DNA from 2 places in the Actinoplanes sp. NPDC051346 genome. Region 1 is predicted to be linked to the other one. Evidence: riboswitches for the same ligand, from Rfam matches in the RefSeq annotation. Region 1 holds a riboswitch; the other holds the start of a gene.
What was found. Region 1 has a riboswitch for cobalamin ahead of AB0M36_RS16980 (ABC transporter substrate-binding protein). Riboswitches for the same ligand answer to the same signal wherever they lie in the genome.

Region 1 (14,729 bases):
TCGGGCCAGCACGCTGGCCGGGCAGGCGGGAGACCTCAACTGTCGCATCATCGGCTTCGACGGGCGGCAACGGTGGGTGTTCATCCGGCTGCGCCCTCGGCCCGAGGATCCCACGCTGCTCGACGGCTTCTGCTGCGACATCACCCCCCAAACGACGGCCCCGTCCCCGCTATGACGAGCGCGGCACTGAGTCCCGGCCCGGGCGAAAGGCTTCCCCGGCACGTCGGCGAGCTCGCCGTGCCGGTGCGGCTCCTGCCCGCGGGCACGCCGGTCGCCGATCTGGAGGCGATGCTGCGCGAAGATCCGCTGTTACCCGGCATCGTCGTACGCACCGCACTCGGCGGGTTGCGGCTGCTGAGCCGCGCACACCTCGCGCAGGCCGCCGTCGGCACCCCGGAACCCGGTGCCGAGCCGGTCGCCGGTGCGGCGCACGCCCCGGCCTTCGGCGAGACACTCGTGCTGCCGGCCAGTACACCCGTCGACGCCGCCGCGGAGGCCGCGCTTGCCCGGCCGCCGGAGACCCGCGACGACGCGGTCGTCGTCGCGTGGCCGCACGGGCGTTACGGCATCGCACCGATGCTCGACCTCATCGCCACCATGGCCCGTCGCTACGCCCGGCTGACCCGCAGCGATGCCCTCACCGGCCTGGCCAACCGCCACGCACTGACCACCAACGGCGCCGAACTGCTGCGTGAGCGGCCGGGCGGCGCGCTCCTTTTGATCGACCTCGACCGCTTCGCCGAGACCAACGACGCCCTCGGCTACCAGGGGGCCGACCACATCCTGCGCCAGGTAGCCCTGGCCCTTTCCGCCGCGGCCGGCCCCGACGACATCGTCGCGCGCCTCGACGGCGACCAGTTCGCCGTCCTGCTCAGCCCGGCTCCACCCGGCGCCGGCGCCGAGCCGGCCTCCGCGGCCTGGCCGCTGCAAACCGCCCAACGGCTCGCCCAGCGGGCCCGCGGCCCGTTCACCGTCGCCGGCGTGCCGGTCAGCGTCGAGATGAGCATCGGTGTCGCCCCCGCCGGCGACGCGGACGATGACGTCGACGCCCTGATCCGCCGGGCCACCATCGCGATGCGGTCCGCCAAACAAGCCCGCACCGGCGTGGAATCGTGGGATCCGCAGGCGGCTGCCGCCCGCAGCAGCGACCTGCGGCTGATGGCAGAACTGCGCGCGGCCACCAATGGCGGGCAGCTGCGCCTGCACTACCAACCCCTGGTCGACGCGGCCAGCGGCCAACTGCACGGCGTCGAGGCACTCGTACGCTGGCAACATCCCGACCGCGGCTTCCTGGCACCCGGGCTGTTCCTGCCCGACGCCGAACGCTCCGACATCATCATCGACCTCACCGACTGGGTCCTCGCCGAAGCGATCAGCCAGGCCGCCGACTGGCGTACGGCAGGGAGACCCTTACCGATCTCGATCAACATCTCCGCCGCCTACCTCGCCCAGCAGCGGGCCGTGGACACCATCGCCATCCTTCTGCGGCTGCACCACCTGCCGGCCGACCTGCTCACCGTGGAGATCACCGAAAGCACCATGCTGGCCCACCCCGAACAGGCAGCGACCCGCCTGGCCGCCCTGCGCGACCTCGGCGTGCGGGTATCGGTCGACGACTTCGGCACCGGCTACACCTCCCTCGCCCTGCTTCCCGAACTCCCCATCGACGAACTCAAGATCGACCGCTGCTTTGTGTCACGGATGGTCGATTCCGCCCCGCACGCCGCCATCGTCAGCGCCGTCACCACCATGGCCAAGTCGTTGCGCCTGACGGTCGTCGCCGAAGGCATCGAAGACGAACGCACCGCCGAGGCCCTTCGGGCTCTCGGCGTCGATCTGCTACAGGGCTACCACTTCGGCCGCCCTCAGAGCCCGCAGCTCCTGCAACTCCAGCCGCCGACGGAGGTGCTCGCGACGAACGCCTGAGGCAGGCGCGGACTCGCCGCGGCCTGTCGCGCCACCGACGCCACCTCCACCGCGCCGCCGCGATCGACGATCGCACCGATCGCGGTGCTGACCCTGCCATCGCGGCGGATGTCGCCCAGCCGGGCGGCGAGGAACGTGTCCAGCAGCGCGAGCCGCGCCCGGATCGAGCCGGCAGCGACCAGTCGGCCGGTGAGGTCGGTGGCGACAGGGCCGACCAGATCCGCCAGCGGGGACCAGTCGGCAGACAGCGACGCGGTAACGGCCCGCCGCGCGCTAACCGGAGCTGTAGCCGCGGATGCCGGCTCACCGTCCATCCCGGAACCATGCGGGTTCCGGTGGCAGCCGGTCCGTGTATGCTGCGGCTCGCCAACGGTTCGCTTGCTCCCGGCTTCGGGGGTGGGCGTCGTAAGAGGGAACCCGGTGTGAATCCGGGACTGCCCCGCAGCGGTAAGTGGGAACGACCGCCGTCAACAGCACTGGACGCGTCCGCGTCCGGGAAGCGACGGCCAGTAGGTTGCCGCCGGCTCAGGTGCCGGTGCATTGCCCGCGAGTCCGAAGACCTGCCGTCGGTGCACGCGCGTGGGGCGCGTGCCGGTACCGGGTCTCGTGGGGAGATCTCGCCGACACTGCGTCGCACGCTCGTTGCGCCGGTCTGTCGTTGTGGCTTCCTCGCGCGTTCCCGGCTGAGTCGGGTCTCGAGGGAGAGCGGCAGTGTCAGCAGTTTCCGCACGTTCTGTCCAGGGTCGTACACCGCGGCGTGATGGGCTTGCAGCGCCGCTGTGGCGCAGAGGGCGACGGCTGGTCGGTGCGCTGGCCACGGCGAGTGTGCTGGCCGTGGTGGCGTCGGCCTGTTCGGGTGTGTCGACGGATACGGCGGCGTCGGTCGACGGCCCGCTCAAGCAGTTGACGATCGCGACGAGTTTCGCGATCGGGGATCTGGATCCGCTCGAGAACGGGTTCTGGGCGCCGGAGTTCGGCTTCGGCGCGTTGTTGATGAAGCCAGTGGCGGGTGGCAAGCTGACGCCTTGGCTGTTGGAGTCGCCCCCGAGCCGAACCAGCCCGACCAGGTGGGCCCTGCGGCTCAAGCCGAATCTGACGTTTCAGAACGGTAAGCCGCTCGACGCGGCGGCGCTGGCCGCGGCGATGACGTTCAGCCTTGCCGAGAACAGTTCGGTCAAGCCACTGCTGCCCGGCGCTACGGTCACCGTGAGCGGACCGCGTACGGTCACGGTGACAACGGGGAAGCCAACATCGTATGTGCCGAGTCTGCTCGCGCACGAGTCGATGTTCCCGATCTTCGACTACGCCACGTATCAGCCGTTGAAGGGCAAGGATGCCGAGCTGATCGCGGCGAAGATCTGGTCGGGTCCGTACACGGTCACCGGTCTCACACCGGAGGCGATGACCCTGGTCCCGACGCCGGGCTACGCCGTGTCGACGCCGAAGCTGGAGAAGCTCTCCGTCCGGTTCGTTCCGGACGCGCACGCGCGGATCCTGGCCGTGCAGAACGGCGAGGCGGACCTGGCGCTGTACCCGCCGACCTCGGCGGCCAAGGAATTACAGGGTCGCTCCGACGCGGTGTATCTCCACCAGGCCCCCGGCACCGCCGCGGAAGGCTTTCAGCTGCTGCTGAACCTGCGCAGCGGCCCGATCGCCGATGTCGCGGTGCGGAGAGCGGTGTCGCACGCCATCGACTACGGTCAACTAGCCACGCAGGTGATGAACGGGCTGTACGACCCGGCGGTCGGCTTCTACCCGGCGTTCCTGCCGTACGCGTTGCGGAATCAGACGTTCGGCGCGGCCGAGGCGAACCGGATTCTCGACGCCGCCGGCTGGGTCCGCGGCGGCGACGGCATGCGCGCCAAGGACGGCAAGCCGTTGGCGTTCACCCTGTTGAGCTACCCGCAGCAGCCCGACTCCAAGACCGTGGCGGTGGCCGTGCAGGCGCAGTTGCGGACGGCCGGCTTCGCCGTCGAGGTGCGCCAGGTGGACGACGTGACCGCGGCGGTGAAGAGCCCGACGGGCTGGGACGCGGCGGTGATGGGCAACGGAGCGATCGACTGGACCCAGACCGACCCGGTCACCCCGGTCATCGCCAACTTCACCCCCGGCGGCGACAACAACTACGGCGGAGTCGACGAGCCGGAGCTGACGCGGCTCGCCGGGCAGCTGACCGAGACGTTCGATCCGACCGCCCGCGACACGCTGATGCGCCGGGTGCAGCAGATCGTCGTCGAGGAGAAGGTTCTCAGCCTGTACTTGACGCTCAAGCGGGTACCGGTGGTCGCGGCGCCGAAGCTGCGCGGCTACGCCGTGCCGCCGGTGGCGTTGCTGTGGGTCGACGCGTACTGACAACCGATGACCGCGACGATCACACGCCGGGTCGGGCAAGCCGTGGTGACCCTGGTGGTCGGCAGCGTCCTGGTGTGGGCGCTGCTGGCCCTGGCACCCGGCGATCCGGCCCGCCGCATCCTGGCCGCGGGCGGCGTGGCCCATCCCACCGCCGCGCAGGTCGAGGCCAAGAACGCCGAACTCGGCCTCACCGGGCATCCGACGGTCCGCTACGGCCGCTGGCTGGCCGACGCCGTCCGCGGTGACCTCGGCACGTCGTGGGCCACCGGCCGGCCGGTGGCCCACGAACTCGGCACCCGGCTACCGGCCACGCTGCGCCTCGCCGCCACGGCCGTCGGTCTGTCGCTGAGCGTGGCGATGCTGCTCGCCATGGCCGCTGCCGCCGGCGCGGGTCGCTGGCTCGACGGAATCATCCGGGTGGTGTCCGCGACCGCGGTGGTCGTGCCGAGTTTCGTCGTCGGCCTCGCCCTGCTGCACGTCGTCGTGCTGCGGCTAGGCCACCTGCGGATCATCTCCGACGGCAGTTGGGGCACCGTAGGGCTGCCGGCGCTCACTCTGGCCCTGGCCACCGCGGCTTCCTGGTCACGGCTGCTGCGCGCGGGCCTGCTGCACGCCCACGGCGCACCCCACGCCGAGGTGTCCCGCGCCCGCGGCGCCAGCCGGCTACGGCTGCTGGTCGTGCACGATCTGCCGGGCGCCCTCGTGCCGTTCCTCACTGTTGTCGGCACCGGCGTCGCGGCCCTGCTCGGCGGCGCCCCGATCGTGGAGACCGTGTTCACCTGGCCCGGCGTCGGCCGCTTCGCCGTGCAGGCCATCACCGCCCGCGACCTTCCCGTCGTGCAGGGCTACATCCTGCTCGCCATCGCCGCCTACGTCGCGGTGTCCCTCGTCGTCGACCTGGTCGCCGTGGCCATCGACCCGCGGCTGGCCGCCGGGCCGCACCGCGTCCCGGCCCGGTCCGGCTGGTGGCGGCCGCGGAGCTGGTCATGATGGCCGCCCAATTGCTGCGCCAGCGCGGCTTCCTCATCGGCCCCGGCCTCGGCCTGGCCGTCGTCGCCCTCGCGGTGTTGGGGCCCGTCCTGGTCGGGGTCGACCCGGACCTGCCCGACTACGCCCACCAACTCGCCGCGCCGGGCGCCGAGCACTGGTTGGGTACCGACCAGTCCGGCCGGGACCAACTCGCCCGCACCCTCGCCGGCACCCGCACCTCCCTGTTGGCGGTACTGATCGTCTTCACGCTCACCACCACGATCGGGCTCGTCGTCGGCAGCCTGGCCGGCTATCTGGGCGGCATCGTCGACGCCGCGATCGGACGGGTCATCGACGCCATGCTGGGCTTGCCGTCGCAGATCATCGCCCTCGCGGTCGTCGGTGCCCTCGGCGTCGGCTCGACCAACCTGGTCCTCGCGATCGTCGTGTCCGGCTGGGCGTACCCGGCCCGCATCGCCCGCGCCGCCGTGCTGGGCAGCCACCAGCGCCTCGACGTCATCGCGGCGAGGATGGCCGGCATCGGACCAGCCCGCATCCTGGTCGGCCACGTGCTGCCCGGCACGCTCGCCACCGTCCTCGTCGCCGCCACCACCACGGTCGGTGAGACCGTGCTGACCCTGGCCGGGCTGTCGTTCCTCGGCCTGGGCGCCCAGCCGCCCACCGCCGAACTGGGCCAGATGCTCGCCGACAGTCAGAGCGCGCTGGTCAGCTCCCCGTGGCTACTCGTCGGCCCCACCACGGTCATCGCCGCCACGGTGGTGGCCGCCATGCTGGTCAGCGACGCACTACGCGACGCGATCGACCCGCAGCCACCCCATCGGACCCGCCACCACCGCCGCAGCGGCACGCCCGCCACCCCGATGCCGGACACCGACGACAGCGTGGCGGCGGTGCTGCGGATCACCGACCTCACCGTCACCTATCCCGACGGCACGCACGCCGTACGCGCAGTGACCCTGAGCGTCGCCGCCGGCGAGTGCGTGGCCGTTGTCGGCGAGTCAGGATGCGGCAAGTCCACCCTCGCCCGCGCCGTGCTCGAGCTGCTGCCCGCCGGTACCGCGATCGGCGGTGCCCTGGCCATCGACGGCGTGGACCTGACCACCGTGTCGCCGCCCGCGTTGCGCCGGATGCGGGGCCGCACCGTCGGCTACGTCGCCCAGGACCCCTACGCCGCCTGCGACCCGCTGCACTCCGTTGCCCACCACGTCGCCGAGCCGTGGCGCAACCACCGCCAACGCCCGCCGCGGGGCGAGGTGTCCCGCCGCGTCTCCGCCCTCGACGTCGACCGCGCCGCGACCCGCCTCACCGAACGCCCTCACCATTGGTCGGGCGGCATGCTGCAACGCGCGACCATCGCCGCGGCCGGCGCCCACGATCCGGTGCTGACCATCGCCGACGAGCCCACCAGCGCACTGGACGCCCACCTCGCCGACGACATCCTCACCGCGCTGCGCCGCTCCTGCCGGGCACTGCTGCTCGTCAGCCACGACCTGCACCTGGTCGCCCGACACAGCGACCGCGTCATCGTCATGTACGCCGGACGCGTCGTCGAGACCGGCCCCACCGCCGACATCCTCGAGCGCCCCCGACACCCGTACACCCGCGCCCTGATCGCCGCCACCCCACAACCCGGCGGCGCACCCCTGGTCTCGCTGCCCGGCACGCCACCGTCCCTGGTCGGCGCGCCACCGGCGGGGTGTGCGTTCGCCGCCCGCTGCGCCGACGCCACCGACATCTGCCACGACCGCGAACCGGTCCTGGCCGCCGGCGTCGCGTGCTGGAACGTGGCCACGTCGTGAGCACACCCTCGCCGCCGCCGATCGTCACCGCCGATGAGGTGACCCGCGCCTACGCCACCGCCCGCGGCACCGTCACCGCCGTCCACGAGGTCAGCCTCACCGTCACACCCCGGCAGATCCTCGGCATCAGCGGACCGTCCGGCTCCGGCAAGTCCACCCTGCTCCGCCTGCTCGCCGGCATCGAACGCCCTGACACCGGCACCATCCACTTCGCGGGCCAGCCGGCCTGGACCGGCCGCTCCCGCACCGCCCGGTACCCGCGGCCCGGCTACGTCATGCCGATCTTCCAAGCCCCCTCGGCCAGCCTGAACCCCCGATGGCCAATCTGGCGCAGCATCACCGAACCGCTGACCGCCCCCGGCCGCGACCGGCAACACCCGGCACAGCTGCGGGCCACCGCCGCGGACTGGCTCGACCGGGCCCGCCTCGGCCACGTCGACCCCACCATCCGCCCCGGCGACCTCTCCGGCGGCCAATGTCAGCGCATCGCGATCCTGCGCGCGCTCGTCGCTCAACCCGCCCTCGTCATCGCCGACGAACCCACGGCCCGCCAAGACGTCATCACCGCCGCGGCGATCAGCGAACTCCTCACCCACGCCGCCGCACACGGCACCGGCCTCGTCGTCGTCAGCCACGACACCGCCTGGCTCGACACCTTCGCCCACCACACCCACCGGATGACACCATGAGCTCCACATCCACCCCAGCCGCCGTGCCCACCGGCCGGTTGCCCGCCGCCGACCGCCGTGAGACGGCCGAAGCGCTCACCGCCGTCGCCATCAACCCGATCTTCACCTGCACACCGGCCCCGACACGGATACGCCCGGATGGCATACCGCGCGGGCGCTGTTCACCGACGGCGCGACGACCGCGGCGCTCGTCGATACCATCGCCGCCCGATACTCCACCCCCGCTCGGCGCATCGCCGGCTCGTTCGCCGTACTCGGGTACGCCTCCCGACTCCTGGCCCCCACCACAGCCGTTCTCGCCACCCACGGGATCCTCCTCGACCTGGACCCCGACCGGCTGCACTGGCGCTACCTACCCGACGACGGATTTCAATTCGCCTGCGCCGCGCCGTCCGGCTGGCGCCTACCCAACCCCGAAGCACTCACCACACCGGCGGGGCAGCACAGGTGGGACAGCATCACCGACAACCTCCGACTCGTCATTGACGCCGTGCGCACAGTCGCACCCGTCGCACCCGGCCTCCTCTGGGGCAACGTCGCCTCCTCGATCGCCGGGGCCCTTCGCACCCTCGCAATCCACGGCACCGCACCGGTGGAGACCTGCCACGCCGTCGCCGAACGGCTCCTGGAAAACGGGCCACTCGCCGGCACGGGCACCGTCACGATCAACCAGGGCCAGCTGTTCTTCGTCCGGAGAAGCTGCTGCCTGCACTACCAGATCCCCGCAGGCGGCAAATGCGGCGACTGCGCCCTCATCAACACCGACGAGCCGTCTCGCGTGACCACGTCGGAGCGCTGAATCCCACGCTCATGCGCGTAGTACGGCACCGTCCAATACGACGAAGTCCGCTCCGGCGAGGAAGGGATCCCAGCCCATTCGCCGGGCCTCTCCTCAGCCGCTGGATCGCCGGAGGGCGTCTGCCTCGCTCAGTGGATCCGGATGCTATCAACATCGGACACGCGGATCGCCCCATCAAAGCGCTGGGCACTGCGGCCGCTTGGCCGAGAAGGTGGCGGTGAAGGTGCTGGTTCAGGGTTCGGGACTGCCTGTCGAACACGCAGAGGGCGCCAGTGAGGATCCTTGTTCGGCGGTCAGCGTCGGGACGGCCGGGCTGTCGACTTCTACGCTCACCTGCCCGACCGCCTCCCGGTCGGTGACAATTCCTTAAGCCCTTGCTGGAGGACGAAAAGCTCAACCGATCGCGGGCGTATATCCGCTTATGTCGTCGTGGTGATGTCGCCTCGTGACAAGCAGCTGTTCGACAGCGGTGAGGAGGTTCTTGTTCGGCATGGGTTCGAGCATCACGGCGCAGGAGCCGATGCCCCGCACGCGGGGATCGTCGTGGTAGAGCGTTCCGCTCAGAATTGCCATGGGCACCTCCCGGAGCCGGGGGTGCTCGCGCAGGGCGAGGCACAGCTGTGCACCGTCCAGGCCAGGCATGTCCATGTCAGCCAGGAGCAGATCGGGTACCTGCAGTTCCGCGGCGCGAAGCGCCTCATGCTGCGGTTCCGGATAGCGGGCTCGTACCCAGCCGTCACTGGCGACATAATTCGCGACAATCGGGGCAGACGTACGGATGGGGCTGCTTGTCGCCGGAAGCGGTATCTTGAGTCTGGTAGCCGATCACATTCAGGAGGTGGGTATGACTGTCGAGATGGTCGCGCCGGCCTGGATGCATGAGCAGGTCACGGCCGAGCAGTACGCGGCATGGACGGAAGAGCAGTGCGCGGGCATCGAGATCGTGGATGGGATGGTCCTCGTGAGTCCGAGTGCGTCCAAGCGGCATAACCGCCTGGCCAGGCTTCTGGCGAACGCCTTGGACATTGCCGCTGGATCGGACTGGAACGCCGACACCGACTTCGATGTCCGGCTCCAGGACGTACCGCTGAACAACCGTCGTCCTGACGTGACGGTGTACCGGGCGGAGACCATCGACGTCACTCCGACACGACCCGAGCACGTGCTTCTTGTTGTCGAGGTGGTCTCACCCGGGTCGGAGACGACCGACCGGATCGTCAAGGCCGATCAGTACGCGAAGGCTGGCATTCAGTTCTATTGGCGTGTGGAGCAGGCCGCCACTGGTGCGCCTCTCGTTTACACGTACATTCTTGACCCGGCGACTGGCCGCTACCGCGACAGCGACATCTTCACCGGCGCCGTGAAACTGAGCGTTCCCTTCTTCATCGAGGTCGATCTCGGCCAGATCTGATTCCCGCCGCGCTGCGGAGGCGGGGTGTCCGTCAATAGCCGACGGAGAAATGCCGCTCCCCGGCAGACCTCTCCAGTTCGTCGAGTACGGCGACAGCGAGGTCCTCCGCCGAGATCCGCGACGAGCCGTCCGCGGCCACGACGAGCGCCGTGCCGCCGCGCCGATACCGTGCGGTCCGGGTGCCGGGCTCGAGGAGCGCCGGCGGGCTCACGTAGGTCCAGTCGGCGTCATGCTCACGGCAGGCGTCGAGCTGGGCGATGCTGGCGGCGGCGATGGTGCGTAGTTCCGCTGGAACGTACCCGGGGTGGTCGAACGCCAGCCCGCCGCCCGGCGCTCGCAGCGGCGCGGACCCGCCAATGAACAGGATCCGCGTCCCGGCCTCGGCCGCGGCGTCGAGCAGGGCCGTGGTCGTCGCGGTGACGGTGTCCTCCGCGCCGGGATCGGGGCGGGTGGCGCCCACGATCGCATCGGCGTCGGCGAACAGCTTGGTCATGAGCCCGGTGTCGGTGGCGTCGCCGTACACGGCGGTCACCTCCGGCGGCAGGGCAACCGGCCGGCGGCGGCGCAGGACGGCGGTGACCCGGTGTCCTCGGCCGAGGGCTTCGGCGATGACGCGAGAGCCGGACATCCCGGCGGCCCCGACAACAGTGATCTTCAACGGTGGATCCTCTCTAGAACGGGCTGGAGTGTGAAAGAACGCGGGGAGAGCTGGCCGGCGACGATCGCGGCCAACGCGAGGGCGAAACCGGCCAACTGGACGGGGCCCAGCGTCTGGTCGAGCAGCACCGCCCCGAGCAGCGCGGCCACCATCGGCGACAACAGGCCCAGCACGGTGACGGAGGTGACCGGCAGCGCGGTGACGCCGCGGAACCACAGGATGTAGGCGATCAGCCCGCCGGGCAGTCCGAGCCAGAGGTAACCGAGCACGGCATGCCCGTCGACCGCCGGGGGAGCGCCCTCCAGAACCCACGTCACCGGAATCAAGAACAGGCCGCCCGCGGCGAGCTGCCAGCCCGCGTACGCCGTCGGACCGACCCCGACAGGCCGTCCCCACCGCTTGGTCAGGGTCACGCCGAGCGCCATAGCGCCGGTCCCGGCGAGACCGGCCGCGATCCCGACCGGGTCGAAGCCGGCATCCGGCCCGATCACCACCAGACCGACGCCGGCCACGCCCACGGCCCCCCAGGCGAGGGTCCAGACCGACGGGCGCCGGTGCAGCACCACGACGGCCAGGGCTGCCACGAGCAGCGGCTGCGCGGCGCCCAGGGTGGCGGCCACCCCGCCGGGCAACCGTTCGGCGCTGACGAACAGCAGGGGCAGAAACACGCCGATATTGAGAATCCCGAGCGCCGCGGCCTTCCACCACCAAATCCCCCGCGGAAGCGTACGGCTGAAAGCGATCGCGATCAGTCCGGCCGGCAGCGCCCGCAGCAGTGCCGCGAATAGCGGATGGCCCGGCGGCAGGAGTTCGGTCGTGACGACGTACGTCGTCCCCCACACCATGGGCGCGGTGGCGGTCACCGAGGTCAGCAGGATCTTCACGGCCTCCAGGCTCGTCGCCCGGCAACGATGAGTCCAACACATCATTGTCACCCCAGCCATCGTGATTCACGATGGATCAATGGAGCTCCAGCAAATGCGCTACGTCGTCGCCGTCGCGGAGACGAACAGCTTCACGCGGGCCGCCGAACGGTGCCACGTCGTGCAGTCCGCCCTCAGCCACCAGATCGCCCGCCTGGAACGCGAACTCGGCGCCCGACTCTTCGAACGCACCAGCCGGTGGGTGCGCCTGACCCCGGCGGGCACGGCCTTCCTACCGGTGGCCCGGCAGTGCCTGGACGCCGCCGACCGCGCCGTCGCCGAGGTCGCGGCCGCCGTCGGGGAGATCCGCGGTCGTCTCACCGTGGGCGTGATCCCCACCGTCGCGGCGGTCGACATCCCGCCGGCCCTGCACGCGTTCCACCGGCGGTACCCCCAGGTCCGCATCGGCCTGCGCGTCGGCGGCAGCGAGCAGCTCATCGAGCAGGTCAAGGAAGGCACGGTCGACGTCGCCTTCCTCGGCCTGCCCGTGACCGTACGCCCCGACGGGGTCGGCAGCAGGCAGTTGGCCCACGACCGCCTGGTGGCCGTGGTCGCCCCGGATCATCCACTCGCGGCGGAAACCGAGGTGGACCTGGCCCGCCTGGCCACCGAGGCCTTCGTGGACCTGCCGGCCGGAACGGCCGGACGCGCCCAATCCGACCTGGCCTTCGCCGCCGCCGGCGTGCACCGCGAGGTCGCCTTCGAGGTGACCACTGTGGATATTCTGATGCTCCGGCTGATTCGGGAGAATCTCGCCATCGCCCTGCTCGCCTCGATGTACACCCCGCACCTGACCGGAGTGGTCACCGTCCCGGTCCGGGACGCCCCCACCCGGATCGAGCATCTGATCTGGAACCGCTCCTCGCTCACCCCTGCGGCGACGGCGTTCCTGGCCGAGCTGAACCTCGCGGTCGGCGAGGCTCAGGACGCGTCCTTCCAGTGACAACGCGCTGGCAGCCACGATCGCCCGCCGTCCACAGCGCGGCGATCGCCCACGGCGAAGACCGCGGCCGCCCAGCAACAGATCTCCGATTCGGTGAAGCCGCGCCCGCGCTCTCGTGCCGAGTTGAGTGCACTCGATCATGGCGCAATGGGCCGGAGATTGACCTATTCCCAGGGCGTCTGCCACTACGGCGGGTCTCTCAAGCTGGCCACGCTGATGACGAAGCTGGCGACAGCTATGAGGTAGCCCGCACCGATCCATGCCCAGCGGACTCGACGCGGCCATACCCAGGCTCCGAGGAAAGCTACACCGAAGCCACCGAGTTGCAGGTAGAAGAACGCACCGGAAGCCCACCAGAAGCCGCCTTCGTTACAGGCGTAACGGTGTCGTTCCGCGTCATCGCACGTCGCCATTGCCGCGCCCAGCCCAAGAACGAGCACCGCGAAGCACGACATGGCCGCTAGCAGCACAGTTGCTGCAGCCGCAGCGACCGTGCTGGCCTTCGACTGCCGGTCGTGCTCAACGGGACTCGCCAGCCATGCCCAGCGAATCTCAGGCAGCAAGAACACGCGCCCGTCCGGCCGATGCTTCCAGACATCGCCTGACCACCCTGCGGGTTCGAGTGCGCGCAGACGGGCGATGCAAGCCGATGCGCTGCCGGTAGTTTTCAGATCGACGTTGAACTCCAGGTACCCGGAGATCTTCCAATAGGCTCCGGCCTCGTGCACCTGGACATCACCGTAGCCAGCGAGGCAGCGAGCCAGGGTTGAAGCGAGTTCAGCGCTTCGGGCCTCCGGGGCCTCGGCGAACAAGCGCATCCGGATCTTGTCAGACGCATCCACCAGTGCAGCGTGACGCGTGTCAGAAGCCTCCGCACGCATTTCGCCGCTGGTTGCGTTCAATCTACGGTGCGGGCGGATCGGGTCGTCGCGGGCCGCTGGACTCCTCGCCGAACCAAGACAGCTCCGGGGCCGCCCGCTCACCAAGGGCGCCATCGCGGACCTGCCAGATGTCGGCTGCCCCGCGTTCGTCGGTGACGAGGAACAGGCCGATGGGGCGATCACCGTCATCATCGACTGGAGCCAACGCGGCGATCCGCTGGGCCTGCTCGCGCAACCAAGGCAGCTCGCCGTCCGGGATGTCACCGCCATAGAACACGTACAACGTCCAGTTGAACGGGGTCGATGGGAAACTCCAGCCCCCGGAGTAGAGGTCGTGGCGACTGCTTTCGATGATCTCCTCGACGGCTCTTCTCTGTTTGTGGTCGACCTCGATCCAACCCCGAACCGACGTGTACATCCCCCTGATCAGCACTATAGGAGCAGCGGACTTCAGTGCGCTGATCTGCCGCGGAGCGTGCGCGCTGGCTTCCAGCTCCGATGTCAGGGGCACTGACGTGACCCGCCGCCAAGTCCGTGCGAGCAGCATCCCCATTCTCAGCCCATCTGGCTCAAGGCTCGTCTAGCCAAGCCGCGGACCCGATCCCAGTCCTCTCGAGCAAGCCCGTCGAGTTGCCACAGCTCGGCATTGTGGTCGCTGCTCATCGCATCGAGCCGAGCGTCCAGCTGCTCCAGTGCCGGCAGTGCAGCGGCATTCAGCCAGCCCAGCTCAATGAAGGCCGGCGCGAGCTGGAAGCCATCGTCAAATTCGAGCGCCAGTTCGTCGACAGAGCGGGCGGTGTCAGTGAATAGCTGCTGTAGCCAGGCCACCTGCGCGTCGGCCGGCAAGCCGAGGACGGCGACGCTTCGGACGAAGGCGACCACCTGCCTAGGACTTATCTCAGCCATCTGGCCAGCCTATGGCCCAGCCGACGCCATTATGTCTTGATCGAGTGCACTGATCTGCCGCCGATCGTGCGCGTCGGCTTCGCCGTAGCGTCACGCTCCGTGCGACCGTCTCGGCGTGCCGAGCGCCCGCTCGTGGCGAGTTGAGGACGTCTCGATGTGTCACGGACCGATGGCAGCGGCCGCGAGACCGTACCGCCGAGCTTCGTCCTGCAGGTCGACGCCCTCGCCTCCGGACCGGACCCGCTCGTTTGTCGTGGCCATCCGGAACAGCATTGCCCGCGCTACCGCCGCCGATACGTCCACCGTTTCCCACACCGTCGATGGTGCGTCGTGCCAGCAGAGTACGTCAGCGACCACGATGCCCTCGGCGTACGCGGGCGGCCGCCAATGGGGCGAAATGTCAATAATGGCCGGAGGAAGCCCGGGGGCGAGCAGAACGTTCTTCGTCAGGT
Region 2 (14,729 bases), on a different contig from region 1:
TCACGTGGAGGTGCGGCCCGGCCATGAGTGACATGCTGTTGAGGGTTTCCGACCTGAGCCGCGACTACGGCTCCGGAGCGTCCGTCGTGCACGCGGTCCGTGAGGTGTCGTTCGAGGCGGGACGCGGCGAACTGGTCGCGGTGCGGGGTCGCTCGGGTGCGGGCAAGACCACCCTGCTCAACATGATCGGCGGCCTCGACCGCCCGACCCGCGGCACGGTCGAGGTGGGCGGTCACGACGTCACCGCCGCCGGGGAGGCCGAGCTGCTCGAGCTGCGGCGTACCATGATCGGCTTTGTCTTCCAGTCCTTCGGCCTGATCCCGATCCTGTCCGCGGCCGAGAACGTGAGTGTGCCGCTGCGGCTCGCCCGGCACAACGCGGCCGCCCGCGAGGAACGGGTCGCATTGCTGTTGGAGCTGGTCGGCCTCGGCGGCCAGGCGGCGCAGCGGCCCTACGAGCTCTCCGGCGGCCAGCAGCAGCGCGTGGCGGTGGCCAGGGCGCTGGCGAACGATCCGCCGCTGCTGATCGCGGACGAGCCGACCGGTCAGCTCGACTCCGAGACCGGCCGGTCCATCATGGATCTGCTGCGGGCCCTGGTCGACGCGCGCGGCATGACGGCGCTGGTGGCCACCCATGATCCCTCCCTGATCGATCGCGCGGACCGCGTGCTGACGCTGCGCGACGGCCGCCTGGCGGATTGAACGTGGCGGGGGGCCTTCACGTTCGGTGAGCGCACAATTGCGGCCCTGCCGCTTCGAGCTGGTTGGCGCCGATGACCCAAGACCGTAGGCCTTGGCATGGTCAAGATCAGCCCTTCTGCCGGTAATCTGTCGGCGCCCGGCACCCTCACCGCGACGAAGGGGAAAGCGCATGGCCAGCGAGATCGAGGTCAAGTACGCCGTACCCGATCGGACGGCGCTCGACCAGGCACTCGCCGCACGAGGCATCGAGCTTTCCGCACCGGTGCATCAGGACGACCAGGCCTACGCGCCCGGGGCGTGGAGCTTCGGAGATCCGCGAGTGGGGGTCACGTTCGTGCGGCTACGCACGCAAGGTGGGCGCTGCACGTTCACTACCAAGACCCCGGTGGCCAATGTCCTCGCGTGTCGGGAGTACGAGACGCCGGTGGCCGACCGCGAGCAGATGCACCACGCGATCATCGCGATGGGTTATCGCCCCACCGTGCGTGTCGTCAAGCAACGTCGTACTGCGCAGGTGGGCCGGTACGCCTTGTGCGTCGACGAGATCGAAGGAGTCGGCGCATTTCTGGAAGTCGAGTGCGTCGCGGACACCGATGACATGACCGGCGTACAGGCCGAACTCGCCTCATGGGTCGAGGGTTTAGGGGCACCGGTGCAACGCACCGGTGCCACCTACGACGAAGTGGTCCAAGTTGCCGCAGCTACTGCTTGACCGCCGCCAGCTCAGCGAGCACGACGTCGTATAGCTCGGCGGCGACCTGTCCGGCGTCACGCTCGCCGATGTCGACGCTGCCACGACGTTTGGCCCGCGTGCGGCAGCGTTGCTCGTCGCCGGTCAGGTGGGGGCGGTCAGCGTGCGCGTTGACATCGCGCACGAACTCATCGCGTACCCCATCGAGGCGTTGCAGGACCAGGGAGCTAGGGACGTAGCGGTCGCAAACCACGATGCGTCCGGCCCCCATCACGCCACCACCCGCCGGTCGTGCTGCTCTCGAGACAACTCGACGAGATGCCGGCGGACGTCGTCGACGGGCACGCCGCCGAACTGGATGCCTACGGAGAAGTTGAACTCGTCGCGTCCGCGCATGGCATCGTCCAATCCGTCGCCGGTGAGGTCCACGGCCCCGTACGCGAGCAACTGCTCAGCCGTGTACCGTCCGGTCGCCACTAGCCGTGACCATTCCGGTGTGCCGGGATAGGGGCGGAACTCGAACACGCTGGCCCGGAACCGGCCGGGTAGCCGGTCGGTCAGGTGCCACAGTTCCCGAACCAGGCTGACGGTGTCGTCCAGCTCGTCGGCGCTCTCGCTGGGAAAGCCCAGGATGAAGTAGCCCTTGACTCCAATGCCACGCTCGCTAAGGCGCCGGATCACGGTACGGATCATGGCCGGGGTGATCCGCTTGTCGATGTAGCGCAGCACGCGCGGGTTGCCGGACTCGATGCCGAGTGCCACCTCACGCAGGCCGTTGTCAGCGAGCCGATCGAGGGTGGCGTCATTGGCCCGGTGCAGTACGTTGATGCGTCCGGTGGCGTCCCACACGGCCCAGTCGCTGACCTTCTCGACAGTGAACGCCTTCATCATGGTCTCGATGACTCTTCGGGCGCCGAGGAACAGGTCGTCCACGAACCGGAACGCTGTCACTCCATGGCAGTCGCGTAGTTCGTGCATCTCGCCCAGGATGTTGTCCGGCTTGCGGACTCGGATGGTGATGTCGGGGTTGGCACTGACCGCCGCCCCGCAGAATGAGCAGTCATACGGGCATCCGCGAGCCCCGACCATGTTCGCCTCAGTGCGCCCATCCTCGGCCGGGTATGGATCGTGCGCCAGGAACCGACGGTCGACGTACGGCAAGGCGTTGATGTCGGGTGCCAGGTGGTGACCGGTGCCGGACCGTCCGCCGGATACTGGCGCACCCAACAACCGATCGCGCCACATCACACCCGGTAGATCTGCGCGATACTCGATCGAGAAGATCCGCCCGACCTATGGGTAGTCCTGGACGAAGCGGTGATTCGTCGGACAGTGGGCGGTCCGGACGTCATGCGCGAGCAACTGCTCCACTTTGCAGAGATGGCGGCTCGTCCCAACATCGAGGTTCACGTCATCCCGTTCCGCGCCGGGGGCCACCCTGGGACACTCGGCCCTTTCGTGGTCCTCAGCTTCGCGGAAGGCCAGTCGGACGTGGTCTACATCGAATCAATGGCCGGGGACCTCTACCCCGAGCATCGGCTATCCTGGTATGGCGATGTGTTTAGCCGCATTTCAGCCGATGCGCTTAGCTTGGGCGATTCGGTGAAATTAATACGTGAAGCCGCAAAGGGGCTGTAATGGGTAACATTGGGCCAAAGTGGAAGAAGAGTAGTCGGTCAAGCTCTAATGGCAACTGTGTCGAGGTGAGGAAGGCAGGTGAGCTGATCCAGGTTCGGGACTCAAAAGATCCTGTCGGTCCCCTGTTTGCCTTCTCGCCGACCCACTGGCAGGCATTCGTCGACGGCGTCAAGCTCGGCAAATTCAACTAGTTCGATCGGCGAATGGCGCGGCGACTCCTCACCATGGGGGGTCGTTGTTTGTTTGCGCCTCTCAGGTGATCCACCTACCAGCGGTGAGAGCGAATGATCTACGCGGTCGTAGAGCGGGCGCCTGCTTGCGGCCTGATGGGGGCGCAGCGGCGGCGCCCGCTATCCAACGCCAAACTGGTCCTGGCCGAGTTGGTCGCCAATGCCGTGCGGCACGCCGGCGCGGGGTTCGACCTGTGGGTCCGGTTGACCAGCCGCTACCTTGCCCTCGCTGTCTTCGACGGCGGCTCCGTGCCGCCGACGCCGGGCACGCCGATCACGCACTCCGCCGCGGAGCAGGTGGCGGCCGGGGAGTGTGGCTGATTGGGGCCACTTCCCGACTGCGACCGGCAGGTCGTCTGGGCGGTCCTACAACTGCCGAACGGCTGTCGGCTGCGTGAGGCAGCGCCGACCGGCGGTTGGTCGGCGGCTACGGTGGTGGCCGATGGACGGGGTGGATGTGACCGAAAAGGACATGCCGGGTTGCACGCTGACGGTGTGCCGGGACTGCTGCTGCGGCAGCCTCAGGAAGCATCCGGCGGTGGACCACGCGGCACAGCTCGACCGGCTGCGTGAGCTGCTTCCCGCCGCGCACCGGATCCGCACGAGCCTGTGTCTGGATGTGTGTGCGCAGTCGAATGTCATGGTCGTACAGCCGACGCGGGCCGCACGGCGCAACGGTGCCCGGCCGGTGTGGTTCGGGCTGGTGCTCGACGACGCGATCGTTACGGACCTCGCCGAGTGGGTGCGGGCGGGCGGTCCGGGTGTCGCCGGACTGCCGGACACGCTCGCCCTGTCGGTCATTCCGGCGCCGGTCGAGTCCGGTGACAGGTGACATCCGACAACACACCATGTGGGGTTGTGGTTTTCGGGTGGCACCCAGATATGGTGTGGCCCGTAGCTGGTTCGGCCGCGCCGCCTTGGGCGGGGCCGAGGCAAGAGGGAACCCGGTGGAAGTCCGGGACTGCCCCGCAGCGGTGAGTGGGAACGACCGCCGTCATAGAGCACTGGGTCTCGGCCTGGGAAGCGACGGCCAGTAGTAACGAGTACGACGCCCGCGAGTCCGAAGACCTGCCAGCGCGCCGCGCACCGCCTGGGTGTGCGGCGGTCGGAGGCCGCGCGGGACGGCCGACGCCAGCTCTCCCCGGGCGTCAGGTGCCCGTGGTCGGTGGTGTCTGCTCCCGCGTGCCCGAAGGGCCATGGGCTCGCGAGGAGAGGGCATGACACTCACACCGGAGAAGACCGCGCTGCCGGAGCAGCGGCGGCACGCCATGCGGGTTCGCAAGCGCAACGGCGACCTGGAGCCGGTCGACGTCAACAAGATCGTGAAGGCGGTCGAGCGGTGGGTCGGTGACCTGGACGAGGTCGATCCGCTGCGGGTGGCGACCAAGACCATCAGTGGTCTGTACGACGGCGCCACCACGGCGGAGCTGGACCGGTTGTCGATCCAGACGGCGGCGGAGCTCATCGGCGAGGAACCGCAGTATTCGCGGCTCGCGGCGCGGCTCCTGGCGACCTTCGTGGACAAGGAGGTTCGCGAGCAGGGCGTCGCGAGCTTCAGCCAGTCGATCCGCCACGCGCACACGCAGGGGTTGATCGGCGACGAGACCGCGGCGTTCGTGGCGCGGCATGCCCGCAAGCTGGACGACGCGGTCGACGTCGACGGGGATCTGCGGTTCGAGTATTTCGGCCTGCGGACCGTCGCCGACCGTTATCTGCTGCGGCATCCGCAGTCTCGGCTGGTGGTGGAGACGCCGCAATACTGGCTGCTGCGGGTGGCGTGCGGGCTGTCGGAGACGCCCGGCGAGGCGATCGACTTCTATCGGCTGATGTCCAGCCTGGCCTACCTGCCGAGCTCGCCGACGCTGTTCAATTCCGGGACCCGGCACACCCAGATGTCGTCGTGCTTTCTGGTCGACTCGCCCCGCGACGAACTCGACTCGATCTACGAGCGATACCACCAGGTGGCGAAGCTGTCGAAGTTCTCCGGCGGCATCGGCATCTCCTGGTCCCGGGTGCGCGGCCGGGGCGCCCTGATCCGCGGCACCAACGGCAGGTCCAACGGCATCGTCCCGTTCCTGAAGACGCTCGACGCCGGTGTGGCCGCGGTCAACCAGGGCGGCCGCCGCAAGGGCGCGGCCTGCGTCTATCTGGAGCCGTGGCATCCGGACATCGAGGAGTTCCTGGAGCTGCGCGACAACACGGGCGAGGACGCCCGCCGCACCCACAACCTCAACCTGGCCAACTGGATCCCCGACGAGTTCATGCGCCGGGTCGAGGCCGACGCCGAATGGTCGCTGATCGACCCCACCGACGCCCCCGAGCTGCCCGACCTGTTCGGCGAGGCCTTCGACGACGCCTACCGGCTGGCGGAGAAGAAGGCGGTCAAGACCGTCAAGGCCCGGGAACTGTACGGCCGGATGATGCGGACGCTCGCGCAGACCGGCAACGGCTGGATGACGTTCAAGGACCCGTCGAACCGGTTGTCGAATCAGACCGGTGCGCCGGGCAACACGATCCACCTGTCGAACCTGTGCACGGAGATCCTCGAGGTCAACTCCGATGCCGAGACCGCGGTCTGCAACCTCGGCTCGATCAACCTCGGTGCGCACGTCACCGCCGACGGCGTCGACTGGGAGCGGCTGCGCGCGACCGTACGCACCGCGGTCGTCTTCCTCGACCGGGTCATCGACATCAACTACTACCCGGCCGAGCAGGCCGCCGCCTCGAATCCGCGCTGGCGTCCGGTCGGCCTCGGGCTGATGGGCCTGCAGGACGCGTTCTTCATGCTGCGGCTGCCGTTCGACTCGGCCGAGGCGAAGGAGCTGTCCACCCGGGTGCAGGAGGAGATCTTCCTGACCGCACTGGAGACCTCCGCCGGCCTGGCGGAACAGTTCGGCGCGCACCCGGCGTACCCGGAAACCCGTGCCGCCAAGGGTGACCTGCACCCCTACCTGTGGGGGACGGAGCCCGCGCAGGTCGATCGGTGGGCGGCCGTGAAGGGTCGGATCGCCGAGACCGGGCTGCGCAACTCGCTGCTGGTCGCCATCGCGCCGACGGCGACGATCGCGTCGATCGCCGGATGCTACGAGTGCGTCGAGCCGCAGGTCTCCAACCTGTTCAAGCGCGAGACCATGTCGGGCGAGTTCCTGCAGATCAACACCTATCTGGTGGGTGAGCTCAAGGCCCGCGGACTGTGGACGGCGGCCGTCCGCGACCGAATCAAGCGGGCCGAGGGCTCGGTGCAGCAGATCGCGGAACTGCCCGCGGAGGTGCGCGAGCTGTTCCGCACGGCGTGGGAGCTGCCGCAGCGGGCGCTGATCGATCTGGCCGCGGCGCGGGCGCCGTACATCGATCAGTCGCAGTCGTTGAATTTGTTCTTGAGCGCGCCGACGATCGGCAAGCTGTCGTCGATGTATCTGTACGCCTGGAAGTCGGGGCTGAAGACGAGCTACTACCTGCGCTCGCGGCCGGCGACGCGTATTCAGCAGGCGACGGTCGCGGTGACGCCCGCCGAGGTCTGCTCCCTGGAAAACCCCGAATCGTGTGAGGCCTGCCAATAATGCTGCTCGACCCCGGAATGGACCTGACCCTGCGGCCGATGAAGTATCCGCACTTCTTCGACCGGTTCAAGGACGCCATCAAGAACACCTGGACCGTGGAGGAGGTCGACCTGCACTCCGACCTCGCCGACCTGGCCCGGCTGAGCCCCGCCGAGCAGCACCTCGTGTCGCGGCTGGTCGCCTTCTTCGCGACCGGTGACACCATCGTGGCGAACAACCTGGTGCTCAACCTCTATCAGCACGTGAACTCCCCGGAGGGCCGGCTCTATCTGTCCCGGCAGCTGTTCGAGGAGGCCGTGCACGTCCAGTTCTATCTGAACCTGCTGGACACGTACGTTCCCGACCTCGACGAGCGCACTGCCGCGTTCGCCGCCGTCGACAACATCCCGTCGATCGCCCGCAAGGCCGAGTTCTGCTTCAAGTGGATCGACTCGGTCTTCGAGCTTCGGGCACTGGCCTCCAAGCGGGACCGGCGGGCGTTCCTGCTCAACCTGATCTGCTTCGCCGCGTGCATCGAGGGCCTGTTCTTCTACGGCGCCTTCGCGTACGTCTACTACCTGCGTTCCCGCGGCCTGCTGCACGGCCTCGCATCCGGCACCAACTGGGTGTTCCGCGACGAGAGCATGCACATGGCGTTCGCGTTCGACGTGGTCGACCAGGTTCGGGCCGAGGAGCCCGACCTGTTCGACGCCGAGTTGGAGCAGCAGGTCCGCGACATGCTGACCGAGGCCGTCGAGTGCGAGGTGCAGTTCGCCGCCGACCTGCTCGAACAGGGCGTCTCGGGGATGAGCCTGGCCGACATGCGCGAATACCTCCAGCACGTCGCCGACCGGCGGCTCGCCGCGCTCGGCATCGCCCCGCTGTACGGCAGCGGGAACCCGTTCGCCTTCATGGAGCTCCAGGACGTGCAGGAGCTGTCCAACTTCTTCGAGCGGCGGGTGTCGGCGTACCAGGTCGGGGTGAGCGGGACGGTGAGCTTCGACGACGACTTCTGAGGAAGTCAGCGACCGCATCCGGCCGGCTCCAGGCCGGATGCGGTCGACGGTCAGCTCGTCCCGAGCCGGAACCAGACGCGTTTGCCCCCACCCGGCAGCGACTCCGTCCCCCAGTCCGAGGCGAGATGCTCGACGATCTGCAGTCCGCGCCCGTCCTCGCTCTGCGCGCACACGGCCCGTCGCTCCGGCGACCGGTCGCTGCAGTCATCGACCTCGACCCGCAGGCCGTCCGCCATCTCCAGCTTGACGACGACGTCCCCGGCAGTGTGCATGATCGCGTTGTGGACCACCTCGTCCAGCAGCATCAAGGCGACATTCAGGATCGCCTGCTGGTTCCAGACCTCGAGCAGGTCCGCCGCGAAGCGCCGCGCCGCCAGCGCGCTGATCGCCTCACCGCGGAAACGTCGCCGCGCCCGGCGGTGCTCCGGTGGCGGGGCGTCGTTGGTGAGGCAGAGCACCGCGACGTCGTCGGTGCGGGGCTGCGGCCCGACCCGACTGCTCAGCAGGTGGGCGAGCACCTCCTCCGGGTCGCGGCTGGGCGCGGTCCGCACCGCGGCACACAACTCTTCGAGGCCCTGGTCGATGGGATGCCGGTGGTCCTCCACCAGGCCGTCGGTATAGAGCACCAGGTTCGCCGCCGGCGGCAGCAGGAAGGTCGTCTCCGCATAGAAGGCCGTCCGCGAGACGCCGAGCGGAATGCCTCGGCGCAGCTTCAGCACGGTCGCCGATCCTTCGGTACGCAGGACGGGCGGCGGATGCCCGGCGAGGACCGCGGTGGCGGTGCCCTCGGTGAGGTGAAGCTCGAGATAGCAGCACGTCGCGATCGTGTCGAGCCGAAGGTCGTGCATGAGCTGGTTGGCGTGGTGCAGGACGCCGGCCGGGGTGTGCCGTTCCGCCGCGTACGCCCGCAGCGCGTTGCGGACCTGACCCATGGTGGCGGCGGCCGCGGCGCTGTGCCCGGCGATGTCGCCGATGACCACGCCGACGACGCCGTTGCTGAGCGCGATGACGTCGTACCAGTCGCCGCCGACGTCGGCGCCGTGGGTCCAGGGCAGGTATCGGGCCGCGTGCCGCAGGCCGGGAATCCGGGGCAGTCCGGCGGGCAGCAGGGCCCGCTGCAGTTCCGCCGCGATCGACGTCCGGGTCTCGAACAGCAGGGCGCGTTGCAGGGCCTGCGCGCTGAGCCCGGCCAGCGCCGTCAGCATGTCGCGTTCCTCGGCGTCGAAGCCGCGCGGCTCGCTGTAGCCGACAACCAGCGTGCCGACCACCTCACCGGCGGCCGCGAGCGGCAGGAACGCCCAGGCCTGCCGGCCGCCGCGGGGCAGGCGCAGCTCCGCGGGCTGCGATGCCTCGAACTCGGTGATCGACACGAGGTACTGCGGCCGGCCCGTACGGGCGACCGCCGTGGCCGGGTACGGATGATCGAGCGGCAGCCGGCTCAGCCGCTCGACCACATCGGGTTCGTAACCGGCGTGATAGTGCACCCGAAGGTGGTTGTCGTGGCGGAGCAGCAGGGCGAGGCCCTGTCCGCCGGCCGACGGGCGCAGCACCGACCCGATGGCGGCGTACACCTCGGCGGTCGTACTCGCGGCGACCAGCGCGGTGGTGACCTTTTGCAGCGTCTCGGCGCGGGCGGCCGCCTGTTCGGCGCGGGCGACACTGCGAGTGAGCTCGTCCTGCTGGTCGACGAGCTCGGTGATCTCCCGGAAGGACACCGCCACGAACCCGGCTCCGGCGCGGCCGATGTTGATCTCCCACACCTGCCCGACCTCGGGGTACGCCAGTTGCAGACGGCACGGTTCCCCGGTGGCGGCGACGGTGCAGTACCGGGCGAACGTGCCGTCGGTCCAGCTCGACGGGGTCACGTCGCTCAGGAGCGCCCCGATGACGTCCTCGGCGGTGCGCCCGGCCAGTTTGGCGCCGAGCTGGTTCACGTACTCGCAGACGAAGTTGATGATCTCGCCCCGGTCGTCGCGGACGGCCCGCAGCAGCGTGAAGCCGTCGAAGGCGGCGTCGAGCATGTCGTAGAGCCGGCTGCCGCCGTCGGACTGCGGCGCCACCGTGACCTTTCGCAGGTCGACGAAGCGGACCGCGAAACCGTCACCGCAGGGGCCGATCAGCAGCTCGAAGTGTCCGGAGATGGTGGGCCGGTCGTAGTACACGGTGCGGGACATCGGTTGCCGGGTCTTCACGACGGTGCGATACAACTGCAGCGTGCCGTTGTTCACGGTCTCCGGCCACAGTTCGCGGTAACGGCCCCCGAGCAGCTCGGAACGGTCGCGACCGGTGAGCCGGCACCCCACGTCGTTGATGTAGATCAGCTCGAAGTCGACGATGTTCCCGTCTTCGCGGACGGCTCGGGCCAGCACCCATCCCTGCGGGTCGTTGTCGAGCAGGGAGAGGAGTTCCGCGTCCATCCGCATCTCCTCCATCTCCTACCGGGTGAGGCCTCCATCTTCTCCCGGTGGCGGCGAGCCGTCATTGCCGCTTGAGGTGAGACGTACCGATGATCGTCGACGGGGACTGCACGATGCGCCGGCCCGCCCCGGGGTGCCGTGCTTGCCCGGGTACGAGATAGTGCCCTGGGGGTTGCCGTCGCGGTGCAGCTGATGCGAACGTGCCCAGCCGGCCGCGAATCGCTTCAGCCGGCCAGACGGGGGCCGATGAGTCAGGCGGAAGGAGGCCGGCCCGTGGAGCGCAGCATGAACGCCGAACAGTTGTCGGTCGCCCTGTTGGCGATCGAGGACCGCATGATGTGGGACGCGTCCGCCACCTTCCGGACCGCCTCCGACCTGGAGCGTCGGGCCGCCGAGCTCGGCGACGAGACCCTGGTCGTGCGCGCCCGGCTGTGCCAGACCAACATGCGCCTGCGGATGGGCGAGCTGGCCGTCGCGAACCGGAACATCCACGAGATCTACGACTGGGCCGTCGAGCACGGCGACCGCATGCTGCTGGCGCGTACCCATCTGGTCTGGGCCAACATCGACCGGCTGCTGGGCGACGCCGCCAAGTCGCTGGAGCATTCGCTCAGCTCGGTGGAACTGCTCGACGAGACAGCCACCGCGCACATGCAGGTGTGGCACGTCGCCAAGCTGGCCGACGCGCTCGGCTTCGCCGCGTCGATGGACGACGCCCGCGTCCGGTACGCCCAGGCCGAGGAGATCGCCCACGCGCTGAACGTGCCCCGCCTGCTCATGCAGGTGTTCAACAATCATGCCTACCTCGAGCACATCACGGGCAACCTCGAGCTCGCGCAGGAGGTGGTCCAGCGGCTGCTGGACCACGCCGACAAGTACGGATACCAGGTCGACGCGGCGATCCTCGACACCGTCGCGGCCATCCACATCGCCAACGGCCGGTATGCCGAGGCCGAGCAGACCATGCAGGTGTGCCTCACCCGGTACGAGACCGGAGAGTGGGACGACGCCGACTCGCTGGCCGAGTACCTGCTGACCCTGGCCCAGGCGCAGCGTGGCCTCGGCGACACCGAGCGGGCCCAGCGCAGCCTGGACGCCTCGGAGGCGGAGGGCGCGCAGCGAGGGCTGCACGAGGTGCTGGTCCGCGTGCGCCGCGAGCGCGCCGAGCTGCACGCCGCCCGCGGCGAATACGCCGAGGCGTTCGCCATGCACAAGCAGTTCTTCGAGGCGTACGAGCAGCTTCGCTCGCAGCAGCAGGAAGCGCAGGCCCGCACCCGGCAGGCGATGTTCGAGACGGCCGAGGCCCGCGAGGAGGCCCAGCGCTTCCGGGAGCAGGCGCGGCGGGACGCGCTGACCGGGCTGCGCAACCGGCGCTACATCGACGAGGAACTACCCGCGCTCGTCGCCTCCGACACCCGGTTGACCGTGGCGATCGTGGACCTCGACCACTTCAAGCGGATCAACGACCAGCTCTCGCACGACGTCGGCGACCAGGTCCTCGTCCGGGTGGCGAAGATCCTCGACACCGAGCTGTCGGCGTTCAGCCCGGACGGCTTCGTGGCCCGGCTGGGCGGCGAGGAGTTCCTGCTGGTGCTGCCGCACACGCCACCGGCCGTCGCCGCCACCCGGCTGGAGACGGTGCGCCGGGCGGTCGGTTCGCACTCGTGGGAGGGCATCTGCGAGGGGCTGCCCGTGACGGTCAGCATCGGCGTCGCCGGGGTGTGCGAGGCCACGCACCGCACCCAGCCCAGCCTCCTCGCGGCCGCCGACCGCAACCTGTACGTGGCGAAGCGCGCCGGCCGGGACCGCGTGGTGGGCGGCACCGCCGGCGAGGAAGTCACCCTGTCGCACCACACCCGTAGCGCCGCCTGACCGGCGGCGCCACGGGCGAGGATTGTCGTAAGTGGACACAGTGCTCCACCGCTGCCCGGCGTGGACATACGCTTTCGCCGAAACAGTGCTATCTTTGCGGTAGCCGTGCCCTGGATGCCGGCGGCCCATGCCGCCCCCAGAGGCCTGACGCGGCCGTTTCGCTCTTCCTCATCGCGCTCTTCCGACGCGCGTTCTCTCCGTTTCCCTTGGAGCACCCCCATGACGGACAATCTCCGTAAACCTGGCGTCGACCTGTCCGTGGACGCCCTGCTCGACATCGTCGGCGACCATGCCTGGCTGCGGACCGACGGCTATCTGCCCGGCCCCGACGACATCCGGATCTCCCTGGACCAGGTCCGCCGGCTCGACCTGCGCCGCGGCGACCGGATCGCCGGCGTCGCCCGGGTCGACGGCCGCAAGCCCGCCACCGTACGGGTGGACACGGTCAACGGCCGCAAGCCGGGTCGCCGTCCCGACTTCTACAAGCTCACCGCGCTCTATCCGCAGGAACGTCTGCGGCTGGAGACCGAACAGCACCTCCTGGCCACGCGCGTCATCGACCTGGTGATGCCGATCGGCAAGGGCCAGCGCGCCCTGATCGTCTCGCCGCCCAAGGCGGGCAAGACCACCGTGCTGCAACAGGTGGCCAACGCGATCGCCCACAACAACCCCGAGTGTCACCTCATGGTCGTGCTCGTCGACGAGCGGCCCGAAGAGGTCACCGACATGCGGCGCTCGGTCCAGGGCGAGGTCGTCGCGGCCACGTTCGACCGGCCGCCGCAGGACCACACCGCCCTCGCCGAGCTGGCGATCGAACGGGCCAAGCGCCTGGTCGAGCTGGGCGAGGACGTGGTCGTGCTGCTCGACTCGATCACCCGGCTGGGGCGGGCCTACAACCTGATCGCGCCGGGCCGCGGGCGTACGCTCTCCGGCGGCATCGACTCGACCGCGCTGCATCCGCCGAAGCAGTTCCTGGGCGCCGCCCGCAACATCGAGGGCGGTGGCTCACTGACCATCATCGCGACCGCCCTCGTCGAGAACGGGTCCGCAATGGACACCGTGATCTTCGAAGAGTTCAAGAGCACCGGCAACGCCGAGCTGAAACTCGACCGGAGCCTGGCACAGGCCCGCCTCTTCCCGGCCGTCGATCTCGCCGCCTCCGGCACTCGCCACGACGCCAACCTGGTGGCACCGGGCGAACTGGCCGTCGCCGCCCAGATCCGCCGCGCACTGCACGGCCAGGGCCGCGAGGGTCTGCAACAGCTGCTGGAGCAGTTGCGCAGCACCGGCTCCAACGGGGAATTCCTGCGCCGGGTGGCCCGCTCCCTGGCCGTCGCGGGCTGAGCCCGGGGCCGGGTGAAAGACCAGGCCAGAGTCTGTGCAAGGACGCGGGTGTCGCCGCGGTGGCGTCGCTGGCCACCGGTTACGCGGCCGTCGCCTACGCGGTCGGGTGGGGTTCCGAATACTTAGCCTGGTGTGGGGCGCGCTCACCCACCTCATGACCCGTGGAGGGGTCAGTAGACCCAGACCTTCGTCTTGAGCGGGATCTTGTCTCCGCTCCAGAGGTGGTTCATCGCCGAGATGGAGAGCCGAGCGCAGCCGTGCGAGGCCGGGTACGGCGGGACGCTCGACGCCCCGTGCACCGCGATCCCGCCGTTGAAATACTTCGGTCGCCACAGCATGCCCAAAGGCGCGTTCCGCCAGCCGTCGATGTGGCGGTAGACCTTGAACTTGCCGCTGGGGGTCGCCGCCACGGCCGTGTGGCCGTTGCTCTCGTATTGCTCGTACGACCCGGTCGAGGTGTTGAAGACCTGGGTCACCTCGCCGTCGTCGACGAGCATGAGGAGCTGACGCTTCTTGTTGATCTCGATGACCCGGCCGCTTCCGCTCTGCGCCTTGGGGCGTACGCCCTGGTCCAGGGCTTTCTGGGTCTTGGGCCCCACCACGCCGTCGCGGGTGAGGTCGGCCGCCTTCTGCAGGGCGTAGACCGCTTGCTGGGTGAGGGAGCCGAAGGTGCCGTCCGCCTCGCCGTTCCAGTAGCCCAGCTCCGTCAGGCGGTTCTGGAGCGCGAGGACCTCCTGCCCTTTCGCGCCACTCTTGAGTTTATTGGGGCCGGTCGAGGGGGTCGGCGTCGGTTCCGTCGCGGTCGGTCCCGACGGCGCTGCCGACGGGTCGCCGACAGGGGCCGATGGCGCGGTCGTGGCGGGGGCGGAGGGCGCCGGCGCGGCCTGGTCCGGGCCACTCGTGTCGCAGCCGGTGGCCAGCGTCGCGGCGGCCGCGAGTGCCACGGCGTACGTCAGGGGCTTTCGCACCAGGCCTCCCTCCCTACCCGATGATCACATGCGAAATCTCCTCATGGTGGCGGCTTGCGCCCGAAGGAGAAGAAAGCGCTGCGTAGAGCCGCTTTTCCGCAGTCCCGCTCGGGCGACCGGCGGATGCGAGTGTGAAAAAGAAACAAGTACCCTTCGCCTATGTCATGGAAGGCAAGTGCCCGGCACGGCGTACGCGAGGCGCCCGCCGGCCTCGCCCTCCTGCAGGACCTGCTCAACACCCGGGCAACCATGTCGTACGCCCCCGACCTGCTCGCGACCGCCGACGACGCCCAGCGCTGGCTGACCGACGCCC

Region 2: it holds a riboswitch for cobalamin, as region 1 does, so the genes downstream of both, AB0M36_RS35890 (ribonucleoside-diphosphate reductase subunit alpha) here and AB0M36_RS16980 (ABC transporter substrate-binding protein) in region 1, are expected to answer to the same signal.

What each region holds. Positions count from the first base shown of each region.
Region 1 is NZ_JBFBAJ010000006.1:167,726-182,454, forward strand. It holds gene AB0M36_RS16965 (PAS domain-containing protein) at 1-175, shown strand, start outside; gene AB0M36_RS16970 (bifunctional diguanylate cyclase/phosphodiesterase) at 172-1,926, shown strand; gene AB0M36_RS16975 (hypothetical protein) at 1,866-2,240, opposite strand; cobalamin riboswitch at 2,280-2,509, shown strand; gene AB0M36_RS16980 (ABC transporter substrate-binding protein) at 2,785-4,278, shown strand; gene AB0M36_RS16985 (ABC transporter permease) at 4,285-5,268, shown strand; gene AB0M36_RS16990 (dipeptide/oligopeptide/nickel ABC transporter permease/ATP-binding protein) at 5,244-7,067, shown strand; gene AB0M36_RS16995 (ATP-binding cassette domain-containing protein) at 7,064-7,756, shown strand; gene AB0M36_RS17000 ((2Fe-2S)-binding protein) at 8,247-8,555, shown strand; gene AB0M36_RS17005 (response regulator) at 8,949-9,362, opposite strand; gene AB0M36_RS17010 (Uma2 family endonuclease) at 9,400-9,966, shown strand; gene AB0M36_RS17015 (NAD(P)H-binding protein) at 9,998-10,624, opposite strand; gene AB0M36_RS17020 (EamA family transporter) at 10,621-11,508, opposite strand; gene AB0M36_RS17025 (LysR family transcriptional regulator) at 11,588-12,490, shown strand; gene AB0M36_RS17030 (hypothetical protein) at 12,676-13,332, opposite strand; gene AB0M36_RS17035 (hypothetical protein) at 13,394-13,924, opposite strand; gene AB0M36_RS17040 (hypothetical protein) at 13,927-14,277, opposite strand; gene AB0M36_RS17045 (hypothetical protein) at 14,437-14,729, opposite strand, start outside.
Region 2 is NZ_JBFBAJ010000023.1:60,772-75,500, forward strand. It holds gene AB0M36_RS35845 (ABC transporter ATP-binding protein) at 1-31, shown strand, start outside; gene AB0M36_RS35850 (ABC transporter ATP-binding protein) at 24-701, shown strand; gene AB0M36_RS35855 (class IV adenylate cyclase) at 871-1,413, shown strand; gene AB0M36_RS35860 (hypothetical protein) at 1,403-1,663, opposite strand; gene AB0M36_RS35865 (radical SAM protein) at 1,663-2,619, opposite strand; gene AB0M36_RS35870 (DUF5753 domain-containing protein) at 2,710-3,030, shown strand; gene AB0M36_RS35875 (DUF397 domain-containing protein) at 3,030-3,221, shown strand; gene AB0M36_RS35880 (hypothetical protein) at 3,315-3,581, shown strand; gene AB0M36_RS35885 (hypothetical protein) at 3,748-4,092, shown strand; cobalamin riboswitch at 4,143-4,351, shown strand; gene AB0M36_RS35890 (ribonucleoside-diphosphate reductase subunit alpha) at 4,478-6,820, shown strand; gene AB0M36_RS35895 (ribonucleotide-diphosphate reductase subunit beta) at 6,820-7,815, shown strand; gene AB0M36_RS35900 (SpoIIE family protein phosphatase) at 7,866-10,232, opposite strand; gene AB0M36_RS35905 (tetratricopeptide repeat-containing diguanylate cyclase) at 10,506-12,104, shown strand; gene rho (transcription termination factor Rho) at 12,219-13,448, shown strand; gene AB0M36_RS35915 (L,D-transpeptidase family protein) at 13,619-14,416, opposite strand; gene AB0M36_RS35920 (CGNR zinc finger domain-containing protein) at 14,576-14,729, shown strand, end outside.